Regions from separate parts of the Streptomyces sp. NPDC052107 genome, predicted to be linked through region 2. Evidence: riboswitches for the same ligand, from Rfam matches in the RefSeq annotation. Region 2 holds a riboswitch; each other region holds the start of a gene.

Region 1 (7,097 bases), on a different contig from region 2:
CGGGCAGAGCGCGCCGTACGGGGATGCCGTACCTGCCGAGCAGCTCGCAGGTCTCCGCCTCGGAGATCGTGAGCCCTTCCCCCCGCGCGAGCAGCTCACCGATCTGCCGCGCGGCTCCCTTCTCGTCGATGTCGTCGTACTCGGGCACCTTCCCGGGATCAGCCGTCTCCCGCCGCCACTGCCCGTACCTGACGGCTTCAGCCAACGCCCGCACGGCACGTTCGGCGGCGGGGTAGGCGGGGATGAGGTGCGTGCCCTCCGGAGGGCCGGCCGCTTCCGCTGTCGCGGTGGGCAGTCGCCCCGCAGGGCGATGGGGGTCCCCCCGCTCGAGCGGAGCCGACAGCGGGAGAGGGTGGGCACCGCCCTCGGTGCCGGGTGCCTTTTCAACGGCCGCGGGTGCGGTACTGGCCGCAGCCGACAACGCCTCCGCAAGCCCCCCGAGCTCCACATGAACCACCAGCACCGGCTTCCCCGGAACGGCGGCCGCGGCCGACCGCAACGCCGCGGCCAGTTCCGCATCCCCCGGCGACGCTTCCCCGATCACGGGGATCGCCGTCACCACGACGGAGTCGCACGTCTCGTCGGCCAGCGCGGCGCCCAGCGCCCGATGGAAGTCCTCCGCCGTCGCCCCGGTCGTCAGGTCCAGCGGACGCGAAGGCCGCAGCCCCTCCGCCAGACACCGGTCGTACGTCAGTACCCCCAGCGACTCGGAGTTCCCCAGGATCGCCACCCTCGGCCCCGCCGGCAGCGGCTGCCGGGCGAGCAGCAGCCCCGCGTCGACCAGCTCGGTGATCGTGTCGACCCGGATCACCCCGGCCTGCCGCAGCAGCGCGGAGACGGTGGCGTGCGGCAGCCGGGTGGCGCGTACCGCGTGTCCCTGGGGCGCGGAACCGTCCCCCTGCACCACGACCAGCGGCTTCGCCGCCGCCGTCCGGCGCGCGAGGCGCGTGAACTTGCGCGGGTTGCCGATGGACTCCAGGTACATGAGGGCGACGTCGGTCTCGGGGTCGTCGTACCAGTACTGGAGGACGTCGTTGCCGGAGACGTCCGCGCGGTTGCCGGCGGACACGAACGTGGACACGCCGGTGACCCCGGTGACCCCTCCCCCGCGCCGGTGCAGCCGGGACAGCAGGGCGATGCCGATGGCGCCGGACTGGGCGAACATCCCGATGCGGCCGGGGCGGGGCATCTCCGGGGCGAGGGAGGCGTTCAGCCGGACGCCGGGCGCGGTGTTGATGATCCCGAAGGCGTTCGGGCCGATGATGCGCATGCCGTACGCGCGTGCCTGCCGGACGAGGGCCCGCTGCCGCTCGCGCCCCTCGGGCCCGCTCTCGGCGTACCCGGCGGAGAGCACGACGAGCCCCTGCACTCCGTGCTCCCCGCACTCGGCGACCACGGCGGGCACGTGCTCGGCAGGTACGGCGACCACGGCGAGGTCCACCGGACCGCCGATGTCCCGCACGCACCGGTACGCCGGCACCCCGTCGACCTCGCCGAGGTCCTCCGGGAAGGCCTTGTTCACGGCGTACAGCAGGCCGCCGTAGCCGGCGTCCCGGATGTTGCCGAGGACGCTGCGGCCGACACCACCGGGGGCGCGGCCGACACCGACGACCGCCACCGAGCCGGGCATGAGCAGCCGCCGTACCGAACGGGCCTCGGCGCGCTGCTCCCGCGCGCGCTGCACGGCGAGGGAGCGGTCGGTGGGTTCGAGGTCGAACTCCAGGCGGACGACGCCGTCCTCGAAGCTGCGCTTCTGGGTGTAGCCGGCGTCCGTGAACACCTTGATCATCTTGGTGTTGGCGGGCAGCACCTCGGCGGCGAAGCGGCGGATGCCGCGCTCGCGGGCGACCGCCGCGATGTGCTCCAGCAGGGCGGAGGCGACCCCGCGGCCCTGGTGCGCGTCCTGCACCAGGAAGGCGACCTCGGCCTCGTCGGCGGGCGCGGTGGCGGGCATGCCGTCGGTGCCGATGCGGTCATAGCGTACGGTGGCGATGAACTCGCCGCCGATGGTGGCCGCGAGTCCCACCCGGTCCACAAAGTCGTGGTGCGTGAAGCGGTGGACGTCCTTGGCGGAGAGCCTGGGGTACGGCGCGAAGAAGCGGTAGTACTTCGACTCGTCCGAGACCTGCTCGTAGAAGCTGACAAGGCGGTCGGCGTCATCAACGGTGATGGGCCTGATGCGCGCGGTACCACCGTCGCGCAGCACCACGTCCGCCTCCCAGTGGGCGGGGTACTGGTGCCGGTCCTGCCGGTCCGCCGAGGTCTGCATGGGCCCCAGAGTACGGCTCGCGTCCGACAACGGCGCGGGGCAGTCTGTGGAGGACGGAAGCCGGAACCGAGGCCGCGGTTTTGGCGCCACACCGGAGCGGACGAAGGTCCGCTCCAGGCACGCTTCGCGATATGGGAAACTGGTCTAGACAACCCTGAAGACTGAAGGGCAGCAACACATGGCTGAGCGCCGCGTCAACGTCGGCTGGGCCGAGGGCCTCCACGCCCGCCCCGCCTCCATCTTCGTCCGAGCCGCCACGGCCGCAGGCGTCCCGGTGACGATCGCCAAGGCTGACGGCAACCCCGTCAACGCGGCCTCCATGCTGGCTGTCCTGGGCCTGGGCGCCCAGGGCGGCGAGGAGATCGTGCTGGCCTCCGACGCCGAGGGCGCGGACGTCGCCCTGGACCGTCTGGCCAAGCTGGTCGCCGAGGGTCTTGAGGAACTGCCCGAGACGGTCTGAACAGCAGCACGCTGATACGCCGGAGCCGCGTCGCCTTTTCGGGCGGCGCGGCTCTGTGTTTCCGGGCTCATTGCGCGCACACCGGAATCAGGGCAGCGGAAATACAACGCAGCCGAATTACTCTTCTTTGTATACGGCGTCCGTGTTAATGCCGGAGGCCCGACATGTTTACGGCGTGTTGCGATGTCCTCACACGCTCGCCGGCCCCGGAAAAACGCAGCCGGTGCACGGCCGTCGCGCGCTCGGTGTGCAGCGCCGTGAGCGCCCGCGCACGCTCGCCGTCGCCGCGCGCCACCGCGTCGACGATGGCGCCGTGTTCCGCCCAGTAGTCCACCGGGCTCGGTGGCGCCTCCACGGCGTACATCCAGGCGATCTTGTGCCGGAGCTGGGTGAGCATCGCGGTCAGCGAGGGGCTGCCGCAGGCCTGGGCGAGCGTCTCGTGGAACCAGCCGCCCAGCGAGCGCAGATCCTCGCTGTGTCCCCGCCTGGCCCGCTCCTGGCCCAGCCTGACCAGGCCGCGCAGCACTTTCAGATGGGCCTCGGTGCGCCGCTGGGCAGCCCGGGCGGCCCCGAGCGGCTCCAGCAGCAGGCGCATGTCCAGCAGGTCGGCGGCCTCCTGCTCGGTCGGCTCGGCCACACACGCGCCCGCGTGCCGGCGGGTCACCACGAAGCCCTCGGCCTCCAGGGTGCGCAGGGCCTCGCGGACGGGGACGCGCGAGACGCCGTAGCGGCGGGCGAGGACTTCCTCGGTCAGTCGGCCGCCGCGCTCGTAGACACCCGCGACGATGTCATCCCGGATGGCCGTGCACACCGAGTGCGCCGGAATACGCATGACCGACCTCCGCCTTAATCCCCGTGAAACGTCGACGATGGACGCGTGTTCCGTGACTCTATTCCAATGAGCCGGAATTTCCGACGGCGGACCGGAATCCATGGATATTTTTTGGTCAGCGGATCGGGTCGCGCCCGCGAAAAAACGACGAAAGCCCGGCTCGGTGAGCCGGGGCTTCGCATGCCGCGCGAGGGGGGCGTCAGACGTTCACGCCGTGCTTGCGGAGGTAGGCGACGGGGTCGACGTCCGAGCCGTAGTCGGGGGTCGTGCGGGCCTCGAAGTGCAGGTGCGGGCCGGTGGTGTTGCCGGTCGCGCCGGACAGGCCGATCTGCCGGCCCGGGGTGACCTGCTGGCCCACCGAGACGCCGATCGACGACAGGTGGCCGTACTGGGTGTACATGCCGTCGGCCATCTTGATCACGATCTGGTTGCCGTACGCGCCGCCCCAGCCGGTGGAGACGACGGTGCCGGAGCCGACCGCGTGGACGGGGGTGCCGCTCGCCGCGTGGAAGTCGATGCCGGTGTGCGAGCCGGAGGACCACAGGGAACTGCTCGCCCGGTAGCCGGTGGAGACGTAGGAGTTCGCGATCGGGGCGACGAAGGTGTTCATCAGGCGCTTGCGCTCGGCCTCCCGGGCGGCGCGGGCCCTGGCCTCGCGCTCCTGCTTCGCCTTCTCGGCGGCGGCCTCCTCGGCCGCCTTCTGCTCGGCGGCCTGCTGCTGCGCGGCGGCCTGCGCGTCGATGTGCTCGGCCACGTCGTCGCTCAGGGTGAGGACCGGCGTGAGGCCGGTCTGCTCCACGGTGTTCTCGGCGGCGAGCGCCGGGGAGGCGGCGAGGGTGCCGATGACACCGGTGGTGGTGAGGGCCGCGATGCCCGCCGCCTGAGCGGTGGTGCGCTTGACCCGGCCGGGCTTGCGGTGCTTCCCGGTGGCGCACATGAACGCCATGGAGTGGCTGGTCCTTTCCTTCCCTCTCGCCTACCGGGTTAGCTGACGGGTTCGGAGCAGGAAGGTCTCCTACGGGCCCCCTCGCGGCTCGCGCGGGCGCCCGATTCACCCCAGGGACTGCGTGGGTCCCCGGCTCCCCTGGCTCGCGCCGTACGGGGACTCGGCGATGGCTGTCCGGTGCCGCGGGTGCGGCGCACTGCCTACCGACGAACAGCCTGGGCGACGCTACGTAAGCCCGCTTTCGAACCCCAAACCGATCCGGGCTTTTGTAGCGCATCCCACAGGGCAGACAGGCAACCTCCGCCTCAAATCGGGCATCTGGGGAAGGGTCTGGAACAGCGGAGGCCCTGACGGTCCGTAGACCGTCAGGGCCCCACGCGCGTGTGCGGCCTCTCGGGCGTACCCGGCCGCTGCGACGGCTCGCCCTACTCGGCCGACACCACGGTCACTTCACCGATGCCGAGCGCCTCCACCGGCGCCTTGATCTGGGCGGCGTCACCGACGAGGACGGTCACCAGGCGGTCCACCGGGAAGGCGTTCACGACGGCCGCCGTGGCCTCCACCGTGCCCGTCGCGGCCAGCTGCTGATACAGCGTCGCCTGGAAGTCGTCGGGCAGGTACTGCTCGACCTGGTCGGCCAGCGTGCTCGCGACGGCCGCCGCGGTCTCGTACTTCAGCGGCGCCACCCCGACGAGGTTCTGCACGGCCACGTCCCGCTCGGCGTCGGTCAGGCCGTCCGCCGCGAGGGCGCGCAGCACCTTCCACAGGTCCTCAAGCGCCGGGCCGGTGTTGGGGGTGTCCACGGAACCGCTGATGGCGAGCATCGACGTGCCCGTGCCGTCCGGCGCGGACCTGAGGACCTGGCCGAAGGCGCGCACACCGTAGGTGTAGCCCTTCTCCTCGCGCAGGACGCGGTCCAGGCGGGAGGTGAGGGTGCCGCCCAGGCAGTAGGTGCCGAGCACCTGGGCGGGCCACACACGGTCGTGCCGGTCGGGGCCGACGCGGCCGATGAGCAGCTGCGTCTGCACGGCGCCGGGCCGGTCCACGATAACCACGCGCCCGGTGTCGTCGGCGGTCACCGGCGGCACGGGCCGCGGCTCGCCCGGGGTGCCGGTCCAGGCGCCCAGGGTGTCGCCGAGCAGCGCGTCCAGGTCGACGCCGGTGAGGTCGCCGACCACGACCGCCGTGGCCGTGGCGGGGCGTACGTGCCGGCCGTAGAAGGCGCGTACGGCGGCGGCGTCGATCTTCTCGACGGTCTCCTCGGTGCCCTGGCGGGGGCGTGACATGCGCGAGACCACCGGGAACAGCTCCTTGGAGAGCTCCTTGGCGGCCCGGCGGGAGGGGTTGGCCAGCTCGTGCGGGATCTCGTCCAGGCGGTTGCGGACCAGCCGCTCCACCTCGCTGTCGGCGAAGGCGGGCGCGCGCAGCGCGTCGGCGAGCAGGCCGAGGCCCTTGGCCAGGCGGGAGGCCGGGACCTCCAGGCTGAGCCGGACGCCGGGGTGGTCGGCGTGCGAGTCCAGCGTGGCGCCCGCGCGCTCCAGCTCGGCGGCGAACTCCTCGGCGGAGTGCTTGTCGGTGCCCTCGGAGAAGGCCCGCGCCATGATCGTGGCGACGCCGTCCAGGCCCGACGGCTCGGCGTCCAGGGGCGCGTCCAGCAGCACCTCGACGGCGACGACCTGCTGGCCGGGGCGGTGGCAGCGCAGCACGGTCAGGCCGTTGTCGAGCGCGGTGCGCTCGGGCGCCGGGAACGCCCACGGCCTGGCCTCGCCGGGCTGCGGCTGGGGGTGGAAGTCCATGGTGGCGAGCTGGGTCACTTGGCCGTCTCCTCGTTCTCGTTCTCGTCGGCGCCCGCCTCTACGGTGGCCTCCTGCTCCGGGTCCTCGGGGACGTCGGCGTCCGGGGCCTTCTCCGGGGACTTCGGCTCGTAGACCAGGACCGCGCGGTTGTCGGGACGCAGGCGGGCCCCGGCGACCTCCTGGACCTCCTCCGCGGTCACCTCCAGGACGCGCTTGACGGCGGTGAGGGCGAGCTGCGGGTCGCCGAACAGGACGGCGTAGCGGCACAGTTCGTCGGCGCGGCCGGCGACCGTGCCCAGCCGGTCCAGCCACTCGCGCTCCAGCTGGGCCTGGGCCCGCTCCATCTCCTCGGGGGTGGGGCCCTCCTCGGCGAACCGGGCCAGCTCCTCGTCGATGGCGGTCTCGATGACCGGCACCTCGACGTCACCGGAGGTCTTCACGTCCAGCCAGCCCATGGAGGGCGCGCCGGCCAGGCGCAGCAGGCCGAAGCCGGCGGCGACGGCCGTACGGTCGCGGCGCACCAGCCGGTTGTACAGGCGGGAGGACTCGCCGCCGCCGAGGATGGTCAGGGCGAGGTCGGCGGCGTCGCACGCGCGCGTGCCGTCGTGCGGCAGCCGGTAGGCGGCCATCAGGGCGCGCGCCGGGACCTCCTCGACGACCACTTCGCGCTTCTGCTCGCCGATGACGTCCGGCAGGGAGCCCTCGCGGGGGGCGGGCTTGCCGTCGTGGGACGCGATCGACCCGAAGTACTTCTCGATCCAGGAGAGGGTCTGCTTGGGGTCGATGTCGCCGAC
Region 2 (7,097 bases):
GGGCAGATCAGGCATTGGGCGCGAGGTCCGTTCCGGCGCCCCGGCGGCGTACGGAGACGAGATCGGTGCGCGCCTCCTGTGCGGCCGGCGCCGCCGTCGTACCGCACGCGTCAGCCGTCGTACCGCACGCGTGCGCGCCCTCGTGCGAGCCGCAGCCCTCGTGCGTGCCGCAGACCGATCCGCAGCCGGCCGCGGCCGCGACCCGGTGCTCCGGCAGCGTCACCTCGCCGGCGCCCTCCACCTCGAACCCGGCGTCCGCGATCATCTCCAGGTCGGCCTTGCCGGCCTGGCCCTCGCTGGTCAGGTAGTCGCCGAGGAAGATGGAGTTGGCCAGGTGCAGCGCGAGCGGCTGCATCGTGCGCAGATGGACCTCGCGGCCGCCCGCGATACGCACCTCCACGTCCGGGCAGACGAACCGGACCATCGCGAGGATCCGCAGACAGCGCTGCGGGGTGAGGTTCCACTCCTTGGCCAGCGGGGTGCCCTCGAACGGGATGAGGAAGTTCACCGGAACCGAGTCCGGGTCCAGTTCGCGCAGCGAGAAGACCACGTCGACCAGGTCCTCGTCGCTCTCGCCCATGCCCGCGATCAGACCGGAGCAGGCGGACAGACCGGCCGCGTGCGCCTTTTGCACCGTGTCCACCCGGTCGGCGTACGTGTGCGTGGTCGTGATGTCCGCGTACGTCCCCTCGGACGTGTTGAGGTTGTGGTTGTAGGCGTCCGCGCCCGCCTCCCGCAGCCGCTCGGCCTGGCCGTCGGAGAGCAGACCGAGACAGGCGCACACCTCGACCTGCTCGTTCTGCTCCTTGATGGTCCTGATGGTCTCCGAGACCCGGTCCACGTCCCGGTCCGTCGGGCCGCGCCCGCTGGCCACCAGGCAGACCCGCTTGGCGCCTCCCGCGAGGCCCGCGGCGGCCGCCTGGGAGGCCTCGTCGGGCTTGAGCCAGGTGTACTTCAGGATGTCGGCCTTGGAGCCGAGCCGCTGGGAACAGTAGGAGCAGTCCTCCGGGCACAGGCCCGACTTGAGGTTCACCAGATAGTTGAGTTTCACCCGTCGCCCGAACCAGTGCCGGCGCACCTTCCCGGCCGCGGCCACCACATCGAGTACGTCGTCGTCGGAGGTGGCCAGAACGGCGAGCGCTTCCTCGCGGGTCGGCAGCTCGCGCCGAAGCCCCTTGTCCACCAGCGTGTTCAGCAGGTCCATGAGGCCTGATCCTGTCCTACGGGACCGCCCGGGGCCAAGGAGAGTTTGCACAACGGAGACGGTTCACCGTGTGGGTATTGCCACACCCTGGGCGGCTGGTCGTGCCGCTAGGGTCTGTCCGCTACCTACAAAAGCCCCGGAGGACCCATGGCGTTCGGCTGGATCGACGAGCAGGCCGAGGCGCGCCGCCGCGCCGGACTCGTACGCACCCTGCGCCCGCGCCCCGCCGACTCAGCCCTGCTGGACCTGGCGAGCAACGACTACCTGGGCCTCGCCCACCACCCCGAGGTCACCGAGGGGGCCGCCCGGGCCGCCCGGACCTGGGGCGGCGGGTCCACCGGTTCCCGGCTCGTCACCGGCACCACCGAGCTGCACACCGAGCTGGAGCGCGAGCTGGCCGCCTTCTGCGGCTTCGAGGCGGCGCTGGTCTTCTCCTCCGGTTACGCCGCCAACCTGGCCGCGGTCACCGCGCTCGGGCCGCACGGCTCGCTGATCGTCTCCGACGCCGGCAACCACGCCTCCCTCATCGACGGCTGCCGGCTCGCCCGGGGAGACAGGCAGGTCGTCGGACACGCCGACCCCGAGGCGGTGCGCAAGGCGCTGGCCACCCATCAGGGTCCGGCGATCGTCGTGTCCGACACCGTGTTCTCGGTGGACGGCGACCGGGCGCCGCTGGCCGGGCTCGCGGAGGCGTGCCGGGAGCACGGCGCGGGGCTGGTCGTGGACGACGCGCACGGGCTCGGGGTGCTGGGCGACGGCGGCCGTGGCGCGCCGTACGCGGCCGGTCTTGCGGGCGCCTCGGACGTGGTGGTCACGGCCACCCTGTCCAAGTCGCTCGGCAGCCAGGGCGGTGTGGTGCTCGGCCCGGCGCGGGTGATCGACCATCTGGTCAACGCGGCCCGGACCTTCATCTTCGACACGGGCCTGGCCCCGGCGGCGGCCGGCGCGGCGCTCGCCGCGCTGCGGCTGCTCGTCCGCGAACCGGAGCGCGCGGCGCGGGCCCGGGCGGTGGCGGCGGACCTGCACGCACGGCTGACCGCCGCGGGTCTGGAAGCGGTGCGTCCGGACGCCGCGGTGGTCTCCGTGCGGGCTCCGTCCCCGGAGCAGGCGGTGCGCTGGGCGGCCGACTGCCGTACCGCGGGGCTGGCCGTGGGCTGTTTCCGTCCTCCTTCCGTGCCCGACGGCATCTCACGGCTGCGGCTGACCGCCCGCGCGGACCTGTCCGGGACCGAGATCGAGCGCGCTGTACGGGTCATCGGCGAAACGCGACCATGAGTCGGCGTGACACGGCAGTGCTTCGCGCGTGGTCGTCGGGGGTCTCCGTGGTGGTCTTCGGGTCAGAGGGCGGTGAGGAAACCGGCCCAGCTCTCGGCGGAGAAGAGCAGCGCGGGTCCGGCCGGGTTCTTGGAGTCGCGCACGGCGAGCAGTCCGGCCCCGGGGCCGGAGCGCGGCCGGGCCGTCTCCACGCAGTTGTTGGCTCCCGTGCTGTAGCTGCTGCGCAGCCAGCGCACGTCGTGCAGGTCGGTACTGGCAGGGACGTTCCGAGGCAGAGCTGACATGGTGCCTCCTTACGCGCCGTCACCTATCCCGGCGATGTAATCCAACGTGTCCTCGGGTGAAAGGGCGTGCATCCGAAGGGTGTCGAAGGCCTCCGCATAGGCCATGAGGTCTTCTTTCCGCTCCAGGTAGAGGCTACTCGTCAGCTGGTCGAGAACAACAACGTCCAGATCAGAAGTGCTCGGAAATGAGAAAATAACGAAAGCTCCGGTGAGGCCGACATGCGCTCCGGCGCCGAACGGCAGTACCTGGAGCCGGACTTGGGGCAGCCGGGCCGCCTCCATCAGCCGCTCCAGCTGCCGGGCCATCACCCCCGGGCCGCCGACCTCGCGCCGCAGCACCGACTCGTCCAGCACCGCGCTCAGCTCCAGCGGCGGGTCGGTGCGGAGCACGTCCTGCCTGGCCAGCCGCACCTCCACCAGCGCGTCCAGGCCTTCCTCGTCCAGGTCCGTCACGGCCGCCCGGGTCACCGCGCGGGCGTACTCGGGCGTCTGCAGCAGCCCGGGCACGACCGTGGTCTCCAGGGTGCGCATCGTGCTCGCCTGGGACTCCAGGCTGATGAAGTCCCGGTAGGTGGGTGGCAGCACCCCGCGGTAAGCGTGCCACCAGCGGTGCCGGTCGCCCGAGTCCTCGGAGCCCGCCAGCATCATCAGCAACTCGCGCAGTTGCCCGTCCCGCACCTCGTAGGCGTCGAGCAGTAACCGGACATCGGCTGGTTTCACGCCGCTGGCACCGGTCTCGACACGGCTGACCTTCGACTGGTGCCAGCCGACCAGCCGGGCTGCCTCACCGCTCGTGAGCCCAGCACCGGTACGCAGCGTGCGCAGTTCGGCGCCCAGTTTGCGGCGGCGCACTGCCGGCCCGTTCTGCATGGGCTCCTCCTTACTCCTTCCGGGCCGCCCAAATACGGCCTCGCGTCGTAGAGTTCACCGCTTCGGGCGACAGATATATGCATATCTAGGGGGATCGCTCCCCGTGACCGGCCCCGTGATGGCAGGCTGACGAGCAAGCACCAGTCCGGGACCGTACTCGAACCATCCGGCTCCGTGTCGGACCGCGGTCCCGCGGGAAAGGGACGACGTCGCCATGGCAGACCATCTGGAAGCATCCGTCACTCTGCCGAGCGATCCCGCCTCGGTCTCCGCAGCCCGCACGTACGTCGTGGGCACGCTCGCGGAGTGGGGCCTGCCGTCGGACACCGACGTGGCCGACACCGTGCGGCTCATCGTCTCCGAACTCGCCACGAACGCCGTACAGCACACCTTCGGTCAATCACCCACCTTCACGGTTGACATCGCCCTGGACCGCGACGAACACCTCCGCATCGGCGTCACGGACAGTCATCCACGTTTTCCGAAGAGACTGCCCGCCGCCGTCCAGCAGGACAACGGTCGCGGCATGGTCATCATCCGCTGGCTCACCGCGGAGTGCGGCGGCAGACTCCGCGTCCGCCCCACCCGTGAGGGCGGCAAGACGGTCTCCATCGAACTCCCCTGGATCATCCCGGCCGAGCCGGTCCCGGCAGCGGGCCAGCAGGAGCCGTAGCCCTCCGGGCGGGGGCGGTTCGGTGGGGCGAGTTCTCTCCGGGGCACTACTCGCCGGGTCCGCGGACGACCGGTCGGGGACGTCGGGTGCGGGGGATGAGCGCTCGCCGGCGACACGCGCGCGGACGAGGGGGCGGTGGCGATGGGCCGGGGAGATCGGGCACGGGGATGAGTGTCGGGGGACGTCGGCGCGCGGTGACGGGGGCTCGGCGACGTCGGTGCGGCGCGAGTGGCCGGTGAGTGAGGGGCCGAGGCCGGCGGGCCGGGAGGTGGCGGCCGTATGAGGTTCTTCGGTGCGAGGCCAGGATGTCTGGCTGGGATGGGTGGGGCTCGGGCTTCCGCGATCGCCCGGTCCGGACGAAGCGGTATCGGGCCGCAGCGGCCCTACGTGCGGCGTGTCGAGACTCGGACCAAGAGACCGGGCTGCCGGGCCACCGCGCAGCAGGCATCGGAGCGGCTCGTCCGCGCCCGGCGCGGCCTGGTACGGCCGAGATGACGTAAGGGAGCGTTCCGGCCGTCGAGGGCCGCACCGGTCCGACGCCGCCGAGGTGCTCCACGGCGGACAGGGGCGTTGCTGCGCCCTGGGCCGACCCCCGGGCCGCCCGTGGGCTTCAGGCGGGCACCGGGGTGGCGCCGACTGTAATGGGAGCGGCCCAGCTGCTGGAGCCGCTCCCGCCCTGACAGGGGGTCAGCCGACCTGCCGTAGCAGACCGGATCGGCCAGCCGACCCCGCCGTAGCAGACCGGATCAGTTGACCCGGCCGTACCAGACGCTCTTCGTCCAGATCTTCTGGAGCCGCACCACGTCCCCGGTCCTCGGCGCGTGCCAGATCTTCCCGTGTCCGGCGTAGATGCCGACGTGGTAGACGTAGGAGCCGTAGTGGAAGAACACCAGGTCACCGGCCCGGCGACGGCCGACGGAGATGTGGTGCGTCTTGTTGTACTGCTGGGCGGCGGTACGCGGCAGGGTCTTGCCCGCCCTCTTGAACGAATAGAGCGTCAGCCCCGAGCAGTCGAACCTGCGCGGCCCGGTGGCCCCGTACTGGTACGGGGCCCCACTCTCGGAGGCCGCGACCTTCAGTGCTTTTGCCGCGAGCGTCGCGGCCGAGGCATCGGGGGCGAGACCGGGGACCACGATCGAGCCGCCGACGGCGGCGAGGGTGAGGGCCGAGGCCGTACCGGCCCGGGCCATGAGTGACGGGACACGATTGAGCGCAGTCATGCGCAACCCTTCGTCAGCCGCCTGTGAAGGATGACCTGTCGGATTCGGGCTGGCGAAGTTGCCCGGCCGCGTTGCCGCGGCTTCACCCCAAGGGCTGCGCGGAACCTCGGGCCGTCTGCGACGAGCAGACGAACATCCGTTCCGGCGACCCGTCTTGCCTGGGTCCTCCACTCCTGCCGATCCACTCCTGTCGACCGGTCATCCGGGCGGCGGCAGGACTCGGCGTCCGCCCGGACCGCCCCGCCGCGGTGGCGGGGGCTTGTCGTCGGACGGGATCTTCGCTCACACCGGTCCGAAAATCCCAACGCATCCGGGGATTTGTGGCGTTACTCACCACTCGCCCGTTCGGGTGGAGTGCGTGATGTTCGAGACATCGTCAGGTTCCGTGCGTAGCCCCGGACCTGGGATGACGCGCCTTTCCGCGAACGACGCACCGGTCTGGAGCGCAAGTCGCGAGGCCCGGAGAACGCTCCGGATATACACCGGACAGCGGTACGTCATTCGGGCCATTTCAAGTCCCGCCCGAGTAGCGCCGGTCGACGAGTGGATCCCGTACGGCTGGTCCGGCGTCCGGATCAGCCGACGCCGTCGGGCGGGAGCGCGACGCGCGCGGTACGGCGTTCACCGTCCAGGACCCGCAAGGCCCGTGCCAGCGTGTACCCGTGAAGCTCCGTCTCGCCCCGCTGGTGCATCAACGCGAGGGCGTCCCGCAGCTCTGCGGCCTTGCGCACCAGGGCCTGGGCGGCGCGCAGCCCGCGATAGGTGTCCCCGCCCTGCGCGGGGTTGATGCGGCCCAGCAGGTCGGCGGCCTCCAGGTAACGGTCGATCAGGTCGCCCTCGGCATGCGTCAGTGCGGGCAGCGGCGGCAGATCGGGCAGCATCGGCGGCTCACCTCGCGTCCGGTGCGCCGGGGGTGACCCGACGGCCGGGCACGACGGCGTCCACCAGGCCGTAGGCCACCGCCCCAGGGGCGTCCAGGACCAGGTCCCGCTCCAGGTCGCGGTGCACCTGTTCGGCCGTGCGCCCGGTGTGCCGTACCAGCATCTCCTCCGTCAGCGCGCGGACCCGGACCAACTCCTCGGCCTGGATGAGCAGGTCGCTGGGCTGGCCCTCCATCGGCTCGGCGAGCTGCGGCTGCGAGAGGACCATGCGCGCGCCGGGCAGGGTGAACCGCTTGCCCGGCGTGCCGGCCGTGAGCAGCAGGGCGGCGTGGGAGGCGGCCTGGCCCAGGCAGTAGGCCGCCACGTCGCAACTGACGTAGCGCATCGTGTCGTAGACCGCCGTCAGCGCGCTGAACGAACCGCCGGGGGAGTTGACGTACAGCGTGATGTCCCGCTCCGGGGCCGCGTGTTCGAGGTACATGAACTGCGCCATCACGTCGTTCGCGGCAGCGTCGTCCAGTGCGGTGCCGAGGAAGACGATCCGGTCCTCGAACAGCTTGCCGTAGGGGTCGAGCGTGCGAGTTCCGCCGCTGGTGCGCTCGGTGAACTCGGGCAGGACATGACGGGCGGACGTTCGGGACATGGGCACACCCCTTCTCATCGCACGGGCCTCGGGTGGACCCGGCTCTG
Region 3 (7,097 bases), on a different contig from region 2:
CGCAGCGTGTGCCTGCCGGAGACCAGCGAGGTGAGCTGGGACTGCGGGTCGGCGGAGGAACCGTCGCCGGAGCCCTTGGCGGCGCCGGAGGCCAGGCTGTTCTCCAGGCCGCCGAGGTCGGGCAGGCCGAGGTCGGTGTTGATCCGCACGGTGCCGGACAGCTGCTGCACGTCCGACTTCGCGATCTTCTCGATGAGCTGCTGAGCGGTGATCCGGGGCAGGTCGGGGTCGCCAGAGGCGGCGAGCGCCGGGACCAGACCGATCGTGGCCGCCGCGACCCCCACCACGGCGACCGGGACCGCGTAACGGGCCGCCCTGCGGCGCCCGGCGTTTCGCTCAGCGCCCCCCGCGGCGTCCACTCCCGCGGCGTCCACTGCGTCGTCGGATTCGTACGGTGCCATGTGTGCCTTACCTCCGTCGTCGGCGGCGGCTGTTCTCACGTTGGTCCACCCGAGCCGCCATTCTCACCCGAATCGGTGAGGATTGGTGATTTCCGTGGTTTCCATCTCACCAAATCAGCCATGAGGAAGCGTCAGACCTCGGAGCCAACTCCGCGTACGCCTGGGGTATGACACGCAGGGTCAGGAACTCCGCCGACCCGTAGGGGTCTCACCGGAATGGAGGGGGGCGTACGGGGGCGCGGGGGGTGTACGGACCCACGGGGCGTACGGATCGCATCGGCCCATGCCGGGTCGCACGGCTGATGGCGCGGCGCGGCGGGCGGCCGGAAGCGCGCCGTGACGTACGGCTGCGGCGCGACGGACGGCCGGAAGCGCGCCGTGACGTACGGCTGCGGCGCGACGGACGGCCGGAAGCGCGCCGTGACGTACGGCTGCGGCGCGACGGACGGACGGAAGCGCGCCGTGACGTACAGCCGAAGCACGGCGCGACAGACGGACGGAAGCGCGCCGTGCTTGCACGACCGGAAGCGGCGAGGCACACGGCCGGAAGCGCGGCGCCGCAGACGGCCGGAGCCGCGCCCGGGTCGCACGGACCGAAGGCGACGAGGCACACGGCCGGAACCAAAGCGCGACGCACGGCCGAAGACGTGCCAGATCCCCACAGCCCGCAACGCGGCGCGGCGGACAGCCGGAAGTGTGCCGGGTCGTCCGAGCGGAGGCGGGGCGTGGCGGGGCAGGCGGCCGGGTCAGCCGACGCGGCGGACAGCCGGAAGCCCCCGGGTCGATCGCCGCAGGCAAGGCGTGATCGGACAGGCGGCCGAGTCAGCCGGCGCGGTGGACCACCGCGTCGCACAGTTCCATCAGCGCGGCCTTGGCGTCGCACTCCCGCAGCGGCGCCAGCGCCGCGCGGGCCTCCTCCGCGTACCGGATGGTGTCCCGGCGGGCCTGCTCCAGCGCGGGGTGGGCGCGCAGCGCGGCCAGCGCCTCGGCGTGCCGGGCGTCGTCGCTGAGGTCGGAGTCGAGCAGCTCGCACAGCGCGATGTCCTCGGCCAGGCCGAGACGGGCGGCGCGCTCGCGCAGCCGGAGCACGGGCAGCGTCGGGATGCCCTCGCGCAGGTCGGTGCCCGGGGTCTTGCCGGACTCGTGCGAGTCGGAGGCGATGTCCAGGACGTCGTCGGCGAGCTGGAAGGCGACCCCGAGCCGCTCGCCGTACTGGGTGAGCACGTCGACGACCGTCTCGTCGGCACCGGACATCATCGCGCCGAACCGGCACGACACCGCCACCAGCGAGCCCGTCTTGCCGCCGAGCACGTCCAGGTAGTGCTCGACCGGGTCGCGGCCGTCGGAGGGGCCGGCGGTCTCCAGGATCTGGCCCGTGACCAGCCGCTCGAAGGCGAGGGCCTGCACCCGGACCGCCTCGGGGCCGAGGTCGGCGAGGATCTGGGAGGCGCGGGCGAAGAGGAAGTCGCCGGTGAGGACCGCGACGGAGTTGCCCCAGCGGGTGTTGGCGCTGTCCACGCCGCGCCGCACCGCCGCCTCGTCCATGACGTCGTCGTGGTACAGCGTGGCCAGGTGGGTCAGCTCCACGACCACGGCCGAGGGCACGACGCCCGGCGCGTAGGGGTCGCCGAACTGGGCCGCGAGCATCACGAGCAGCGGCCTGAACCGCTTCCCGCCGGCTCGTACGAGGTGCTGCGCGGCCTCCGTGATGAACGGGACCTCGCTCTTGGTGGCCTCGAGCAAGCCTTCCTCGACAGCCGCCAATCCGGCCTGGACATCGGCTTCCAGAGCCTGGTCCCGCACGCTCAGCCCGAACGGCCCGACGACGGTCACGAGGGGTCTCCTGTCTGCTGGTGTCTGCTGGCGATTACACGGTTTGTCGATAGGTCGCTGCCATCACTCAACTCAGCGTATCCGGTCCTGTTTCGATCACCGATAGCGCCCACCGGTCCAGCCTGGGCGGTATCGGATCACGACCGGTATGTTTTTGATCAAGTAGTAAGAGCAGACATTTCTCGACTTAACAGGAATCCGCACGCTTTGTCGCGAGCCGAGGGGGCGAGCGGAGTAATGCCTACGCCCCAGGCAACGACAGACGCCACGTCATGGGTTCCGCCACGGGTTCCATCACCCACCCGATCTACCCGAACCCCTCGCGTCCGATTTAGAATACTTTGCTATTTCGTGAATTGGGTCACGTCCAACCTCCGGCGCCCCAGGGCCCGTCAGGCCACCTTCACCCTTGCCTCGTCGGCGAGTTGAGGGTTGGCAACCGCAAAGGATCAAGTACCGCATACAGCACAGATCAAGGTCAAATAGGACGTACTGTGCTTCCGGTACTTGTTTCCGACATGTGCTCTCGCATACGTTCCAGGCCGTCGGGCGGACGCCGAATCCTGCCGCCGCCCGCGTGACCCATCGACGAACTCATTCGTACGGCAGGAGCGGGGGACCCAGGTAAGTCGCCGGGCCGGTCGGCACACGTCGCACCGGAACGGCTAGGGGTGAAGCCATGCCTTCTCAGGAAGGCGTGGCCGGGCACCTCCCCGCCCGAACCCGACAGCTCACCTCGCAGGCGACGGAGAGGACTTCCCCCATGTCTGCTGCCGCCAAGCACCGCCGCCCGCGCAACAACCGCCTCGTCCGCGCCCTCACGGCCGCCGGCACCGGCGCCGTCGTCCTCACCCTGTCGCTCATCGGCGCCACCAGCGCCTCCGCGGCCACCGGCACGACCTCCAAGGCTTCCTCCACCACCGCCGGGTACCCGAACAACCTCGACGGCTGGATCCGCGAGTCCCTCGCGATCATGGCCCAGAAGGGCATTCCGGGCACCTACAACGGCATCTACCGCAACACCATCCGGGAGTCCTCCGGCAACCCGAAGGCCATCAACCTCTGGGACTCCAACGCCGTCAAGGGCACCCCGTCCAAGGGTCTGCTCCAGGTGATCGACCCGACCTTCAACGCTTACCACGTGGCCGGCACCTCCTTCGACCCCTACGACCCGGTCGCCAACATCACCGCGGCCTGCAACTACGCCGCCGCCCGGTACGGCTCGATCGACAACGTGTTCAGCGCGTACTGACGGTCCCGCTGACCGGCACGGCATCGGCCGCCCGGTGTGCCCTCACCTGGCGGAGGGGCACACCGGGCGGCCGTCGCCGCTTCCGGGGACGGCCGGGTACTGATGTGCCGGTCAGTCGGTCGGGAACAGTCTTTCGAGGACGACAGCGACGCCGTCGTCCTCGTTCGACAGGGTGATCTCGTCGGCCACCGCCTTCAGTTCGGGATGCGCGCCGGCCATGGCGACCCCGCGCCCCGCCCAGTCGAACATCGGGATGTCGTTGGGCATGTCGCCGAACGCCAGCGCCTCCTGCGCCGCGATCCCGAGCCGCTCGGCGGCCAGCGCGAGACCGGTCGCCTTGGTCACTCCCGACGGCTGGAGCTCCACGGTCCCCGGTCCGGACATGGTGACCGTCGCCAGCTCGCCCACCACCCCGCGCGCAGTGGCCGCCAACTCGTCGTCGGACAGGTCGGCATGGCGCAGCAGCACCTTGCTGATGGGCGCGCACCACAGGTCGTCGCGCCGGCCGACCCGCACCGCGGGCAGGGTCGGGTGCGGCATCCGGTACCCGGGCTCGATGAGCGTGAGCCCGTCGGCCCCGTCCTGGTCCACGGCCGCGTACACCTGCCCCACCTCGGCCTCGATCTTGCCGAGCGCGGTCTCGGCCAGCTCCCGGTCCAGCCGGACCGACCACAACAGGCGGCCGGTCCCGGCGTCGTAGACCTGTGCGCCCTGCCCGCACACCGCGAGCCCCGTGCCGCCGAGGTCCGCGAGGAGTGGCCGTACCCGCGGGGCCGGGCGGCCCGTCACCACCAGGTGCCGGGCACCGGCCCGCGCCACCCGCGCGAGCGCGGCGAGCGACCGGTCGGAGACGGTGTCGTCGCCGCGCAGCAGCGTTCCGTCCAGGTCGGTGGCGATCAGTGCATATGCGGGGGAGGCTGCCATGATCAGAGAATACGGATACCGGGCCCCACCGACTCACCTTGTCGTCCTGCGTACTTACGTACTGGTCCACCCCAAGTGGTGTCTTCTGGCTCCGCGTTGATGACGGAGCTCGGCACGGACGGTCGGCGGCTTCAGCCGTGGGCCGACGCCAGGTGTTTCGTCAAGCGCGGCGAGGCGAACTCCGTGCCGCAGACGAAGCGCATCACCGGGCCGTACGACGACGCGGCCGGCAAGCCGGTGAAGTACAGGCCGGGAACGGACGAGACATACCCGGGGCCGAGCTTCGGCGTGCCACGGCTCACCGCGAGCCGGGTGCGCAGCTCGTGGCCGAGGAAGTCCATCGCCACGATGTCGACGCGGTAGCCGGTGGCGGCGATGATGTGGTCGGCGGTGAGCCGCTCGGTGTGCCCGCCGTGGGTGCGGACGGTGAGGACGGGGCTGCCGTCCGGTGCCTCCGCCCTCACGATCCGCTCCACGTCCTGCACCTGCACCGCGCTCTCGAAGCGCTCGCGCAGCCACCAGGCGCCGAGCGGTCCGAGGACCCGGCGGACCAGGAAGTGGCGGGTGGCCTCGGGCAGATAGCGATAGGGGTGCGGGTAGTAGCTGAACGCCCACAGCGACCAGGCGCGGCCGAACGGGGACTCGGGGCGCAGCTTCGGCTGCTTCCAGGGCGGCGCGCCGAAGGCGACCCGGCCCTGGCCGCGCGCGACCACACGCACGCGTGCCCCCGCCTCGGCAGCGAGCGCCGCCGTCTCCAGCGCGGACTGGCCGGCGCCGACCACGATCAGTTCCTTGCCGGCGAAACGGCTCAGGTCGTGGTGCTGGGAGCTGTGCGAGACCGGGCCGGTGGGCGCCGGTCCGTCGGCCGCGGCTCCCGCGAGCTCCGCCGGCAGGTGCGCCAGGCCCGCAAGGCCGGTCGCGACGACGACCGCGCGCGCGGTGAACATCTCCCCCGAGTCCAGCTTCAGCTCGAAGCCGCCACTCTTGTCGCGGTCCACGGAGACGACCCGCACCCGCTCCAGGTCGGGGACGAGCTTGCGCTGGAACCACTCGCCGTAGGCGATGAAGGTCTCCACCGGGATGATGTCCTCGTCGGTCACCAGGCGGCGGATCCCGGCCGCGTCGCAGTAGTCGGCGAGCGTGTGGCCGGGCTGCGGGCAGTCGAGGTTCGAGGCGGCGGGCGTCGACTTCAGGAGCATGCCCTCGGGCATGTGGTCGCGCCAGCTGACCATGGGGTCGCCGAAGACGCGGACGGGGATACCGCACGCCCGCAGATGGGCGGCGGTGGACAGGCCGAACGGCCCGGCCCCGATGACTGCAACCGGTCGAGTCACGAAGTCCCTCCCCAGGACATGGTGCGCCACTCTTGGCGTGGCTTTGCCTACTTCGTGGAGGTGCCGCTGCCGCGGCGGTTGGTCCGCCACAGTTGATAGAGGTGCTTCGCGCCCGGGCGCACGAAGCGGGCGAGCATCGTGAGGAACGGCAGCGGGTCGTCACCCGCGAGCCAGGCCAGCTCCGTCCCGCTCGCCTTCGCCGGCGCGTGCGGCGTCGTATAGCCGCTGCGGCGGTAGGCGAGGAGTGCGGGGAGGTCGATGTTCTCCACGATGTAGCGGTGGCCGGCGCGCTGTTCCCCTTCCGGAACGGGGCGGCCGGTCAGGTTCAGGTGCATCGCACGTACGACGTCCACGCCCGACTCGTTCTCGAACAGCCGGAACTGGGCGCCCATGCGCGGGTTGAAGTCGAGGAGCTTGTACTGTCCGTCGCGCCGGTCGAAGCGCAGGTCGAGGTCGATGATGCCGCTGTAGCCGATCTGTTTGATGAAACGCGCGGCGAGGTCGGTGAGTTCCGGGTTGTCGACGACGTAGGCGTTGGCCGTCATGCCGGCGTGCGGCGGCCATGAGCGGACCTTGACCCCGGTGAACAGCGCGAGCGGGCTGGAGTCCTGGTCGAAGCAGGCGTGCACGATCCAGTCCTCGGCCTCCTCGCGCGGCAGGTACTCCTGGAGGATCACGCCCGGCCGCGCGCCCCAGTCACGCGCGAGGGTGAGCAGGCCTCCGCGGGTGGCGATCCGCGTGGTGCCGTTGACGGCGGGCTGTCTGCGCCGGACGAACGCCTCGCGGTTCTTGGCCACCACCGGGAAGCGGGCCGTGTCGGCGAAGGCGACGATGTCCTCGTACGACTCCGGGAACGCCGACGCGGGGCTCGCGATGCCGTGCTCCACGCACAGTTCGTACAGACCCTGCTTGCTGGCGAGCCGGCGCGGCAGCGCGGGATCCACGCACGGGAAGAGAAAGGAACCGGCCAGATCGCCCTGGTGCTCGGCGATCAGTACGGCGGCCTCCTCGTCGGTCGGGACGAGAACGGCGGGGCGCCCGATGCGGCGGCCGATGCGCAGCAGGCCCTCGACCAGCCGGCCCGGGTCCTCCGCACCGGTCGTCGGCCACACGAAGGCCTTCTTCAGATAACGGGAAGAGGCCGCGGGCGTGTACGCGTCCTCGGTGATGGCATACATGGGCACGCCGAGCCGGCCCAGGCTGCGAATCGCGCCGACGCCGCCGTGGTGCAGCGGATAGTCGCCGAACTTGACGATCAGCCCTGGTACGTCCCGGTCCACCTCGAACGGCACACCGACGGTGTCTCCGGCCACGGGTCCCCCCACGTGTCCCCCCATTGGAACGGACCCACCC

What was found. A riboswitch is a leader RNA that binds a small molecule or an ion and turns the genes downstream of it on or off. The one in region 2 is predicted to bind cyclic di-AMP.
Positions count from the first base shown of each region.
Region 1: it holds a riboswitch for cyclic di-AMP, as region 2 does, so the genes downstream of both, AB0M27_RS24300 (M23 family metallopeptidase) here and AB0M27_RS13040 (C40 family peptidase) in region 2, are expected to answer to the same signal.
Region 3: it holds a riboswitch for cyclic di-AMP, as region 2 does, so the genes downstream of both, AB0M27_RS18810 (transglycosylase SLT domain-containing protein) here and AB0M27_RS13040 (C40 family peptidase) in region 2, are expected to answer to the same signal.

Region 1 is NZ_JBFAWG010000023.1:20,195-27,291, forward strand. Features, by position in the region: gene AB0M27_RS24285 (GNAT family N-acetyltransferase) at 1-2,269, opposite strand, end outside; gene AB0M27_RS24290 (HPr family phosphocarrier protein) at 2,448-2,729, shown strand; gene AB0M27_RS24295 (GntR family transcriptional regulator) at 2,875-3,561, opposite strand; gene AB0M27_RS24300 (M23 family metallopeptidase) at 3,761-4,507, opposite strand; cyclic di-AMP (ydaO/yuaA leader) riboswitch at 4,520-4,683, opposite strand; gene AB0M27_RS24305 (pitrilysin family protein) at 4,933-6,321, opposite strand; gene AB0M27_RS24310 (pitrilysin family protein) at 6,318-7,097, opposite strand, start outside.
Region 2 is NZ_JBFAWG010000009.1:165,349-172,445, forward strand. Features, by position in the region: gene AB0M27_RS13010 (adenosylmethionine--8-amino-7-oxononanoate transaminase) at 1-15, opposite strand, end outside; gene bioB (biotin synthase BioB) at 8-1,204, opposite strand; gene AB0M27_RS13020 (8-amino-7-oxononanoate synthase) at 1,352-2,479, shown strand; gene AB0M27_RS13025 (DUF397 domain-containing protein) at 2,542-2,763, opposite strand; gene AB0M27_RS13030 (helix-turn-helix transcriptional regulator) at 2,773-3,633, opposite strand; gene AB0M27_RS13035 (ATP-binding protein) at 3,848-4,306, shown strand; gene AB0M27_RS13040 (C40 family peptidase) at 5,053-5,526, opposite strand; cyclic di-AMP (ydaO/yuaA leader) riboswitch at 5,530-5,751, opposite strand; gene AB0M27_RS13045 (hypothetical protein) at 6,102-6,407, opposite strand; gene AB0M27_RS13050 (ATP-dependent Clp protease proteolytic subunit) at 6,415-7,050, opposite strand.
Region 3 is NZ_JBFAWG010000015.1:32,884-39,980, forward strand. Features, by position in the region: gene AB0M27_RS18800 (sigma-E factor regulatory protein RseB domain-containing protein) at 1-401, opposite strand, end outside; gene AB0M27_RS18805 (polyprenyl synthetase family protein) at 1,224-2,234, opposite strand; cyclic di-AMP (ydaO/yuaA leader) riboswitch at 2,811-2,992, shown strand; gene AB0M27_RS18810 (transglycosylase SLT domain-containing protein) at 2,998-3,486, shown strand; gene AB0M27_RS18815 (HAD family hydrolase) at 3,598-4,410, opposite strand; gene AB0M27_RS18820 (NAD(P)-binding domain-containing protein) at 4,542-5,744, opposite strand; gene AB0M27_RS18825 (ATP-grasp domain-containing protein) at 5,792-7,036, opposite strand.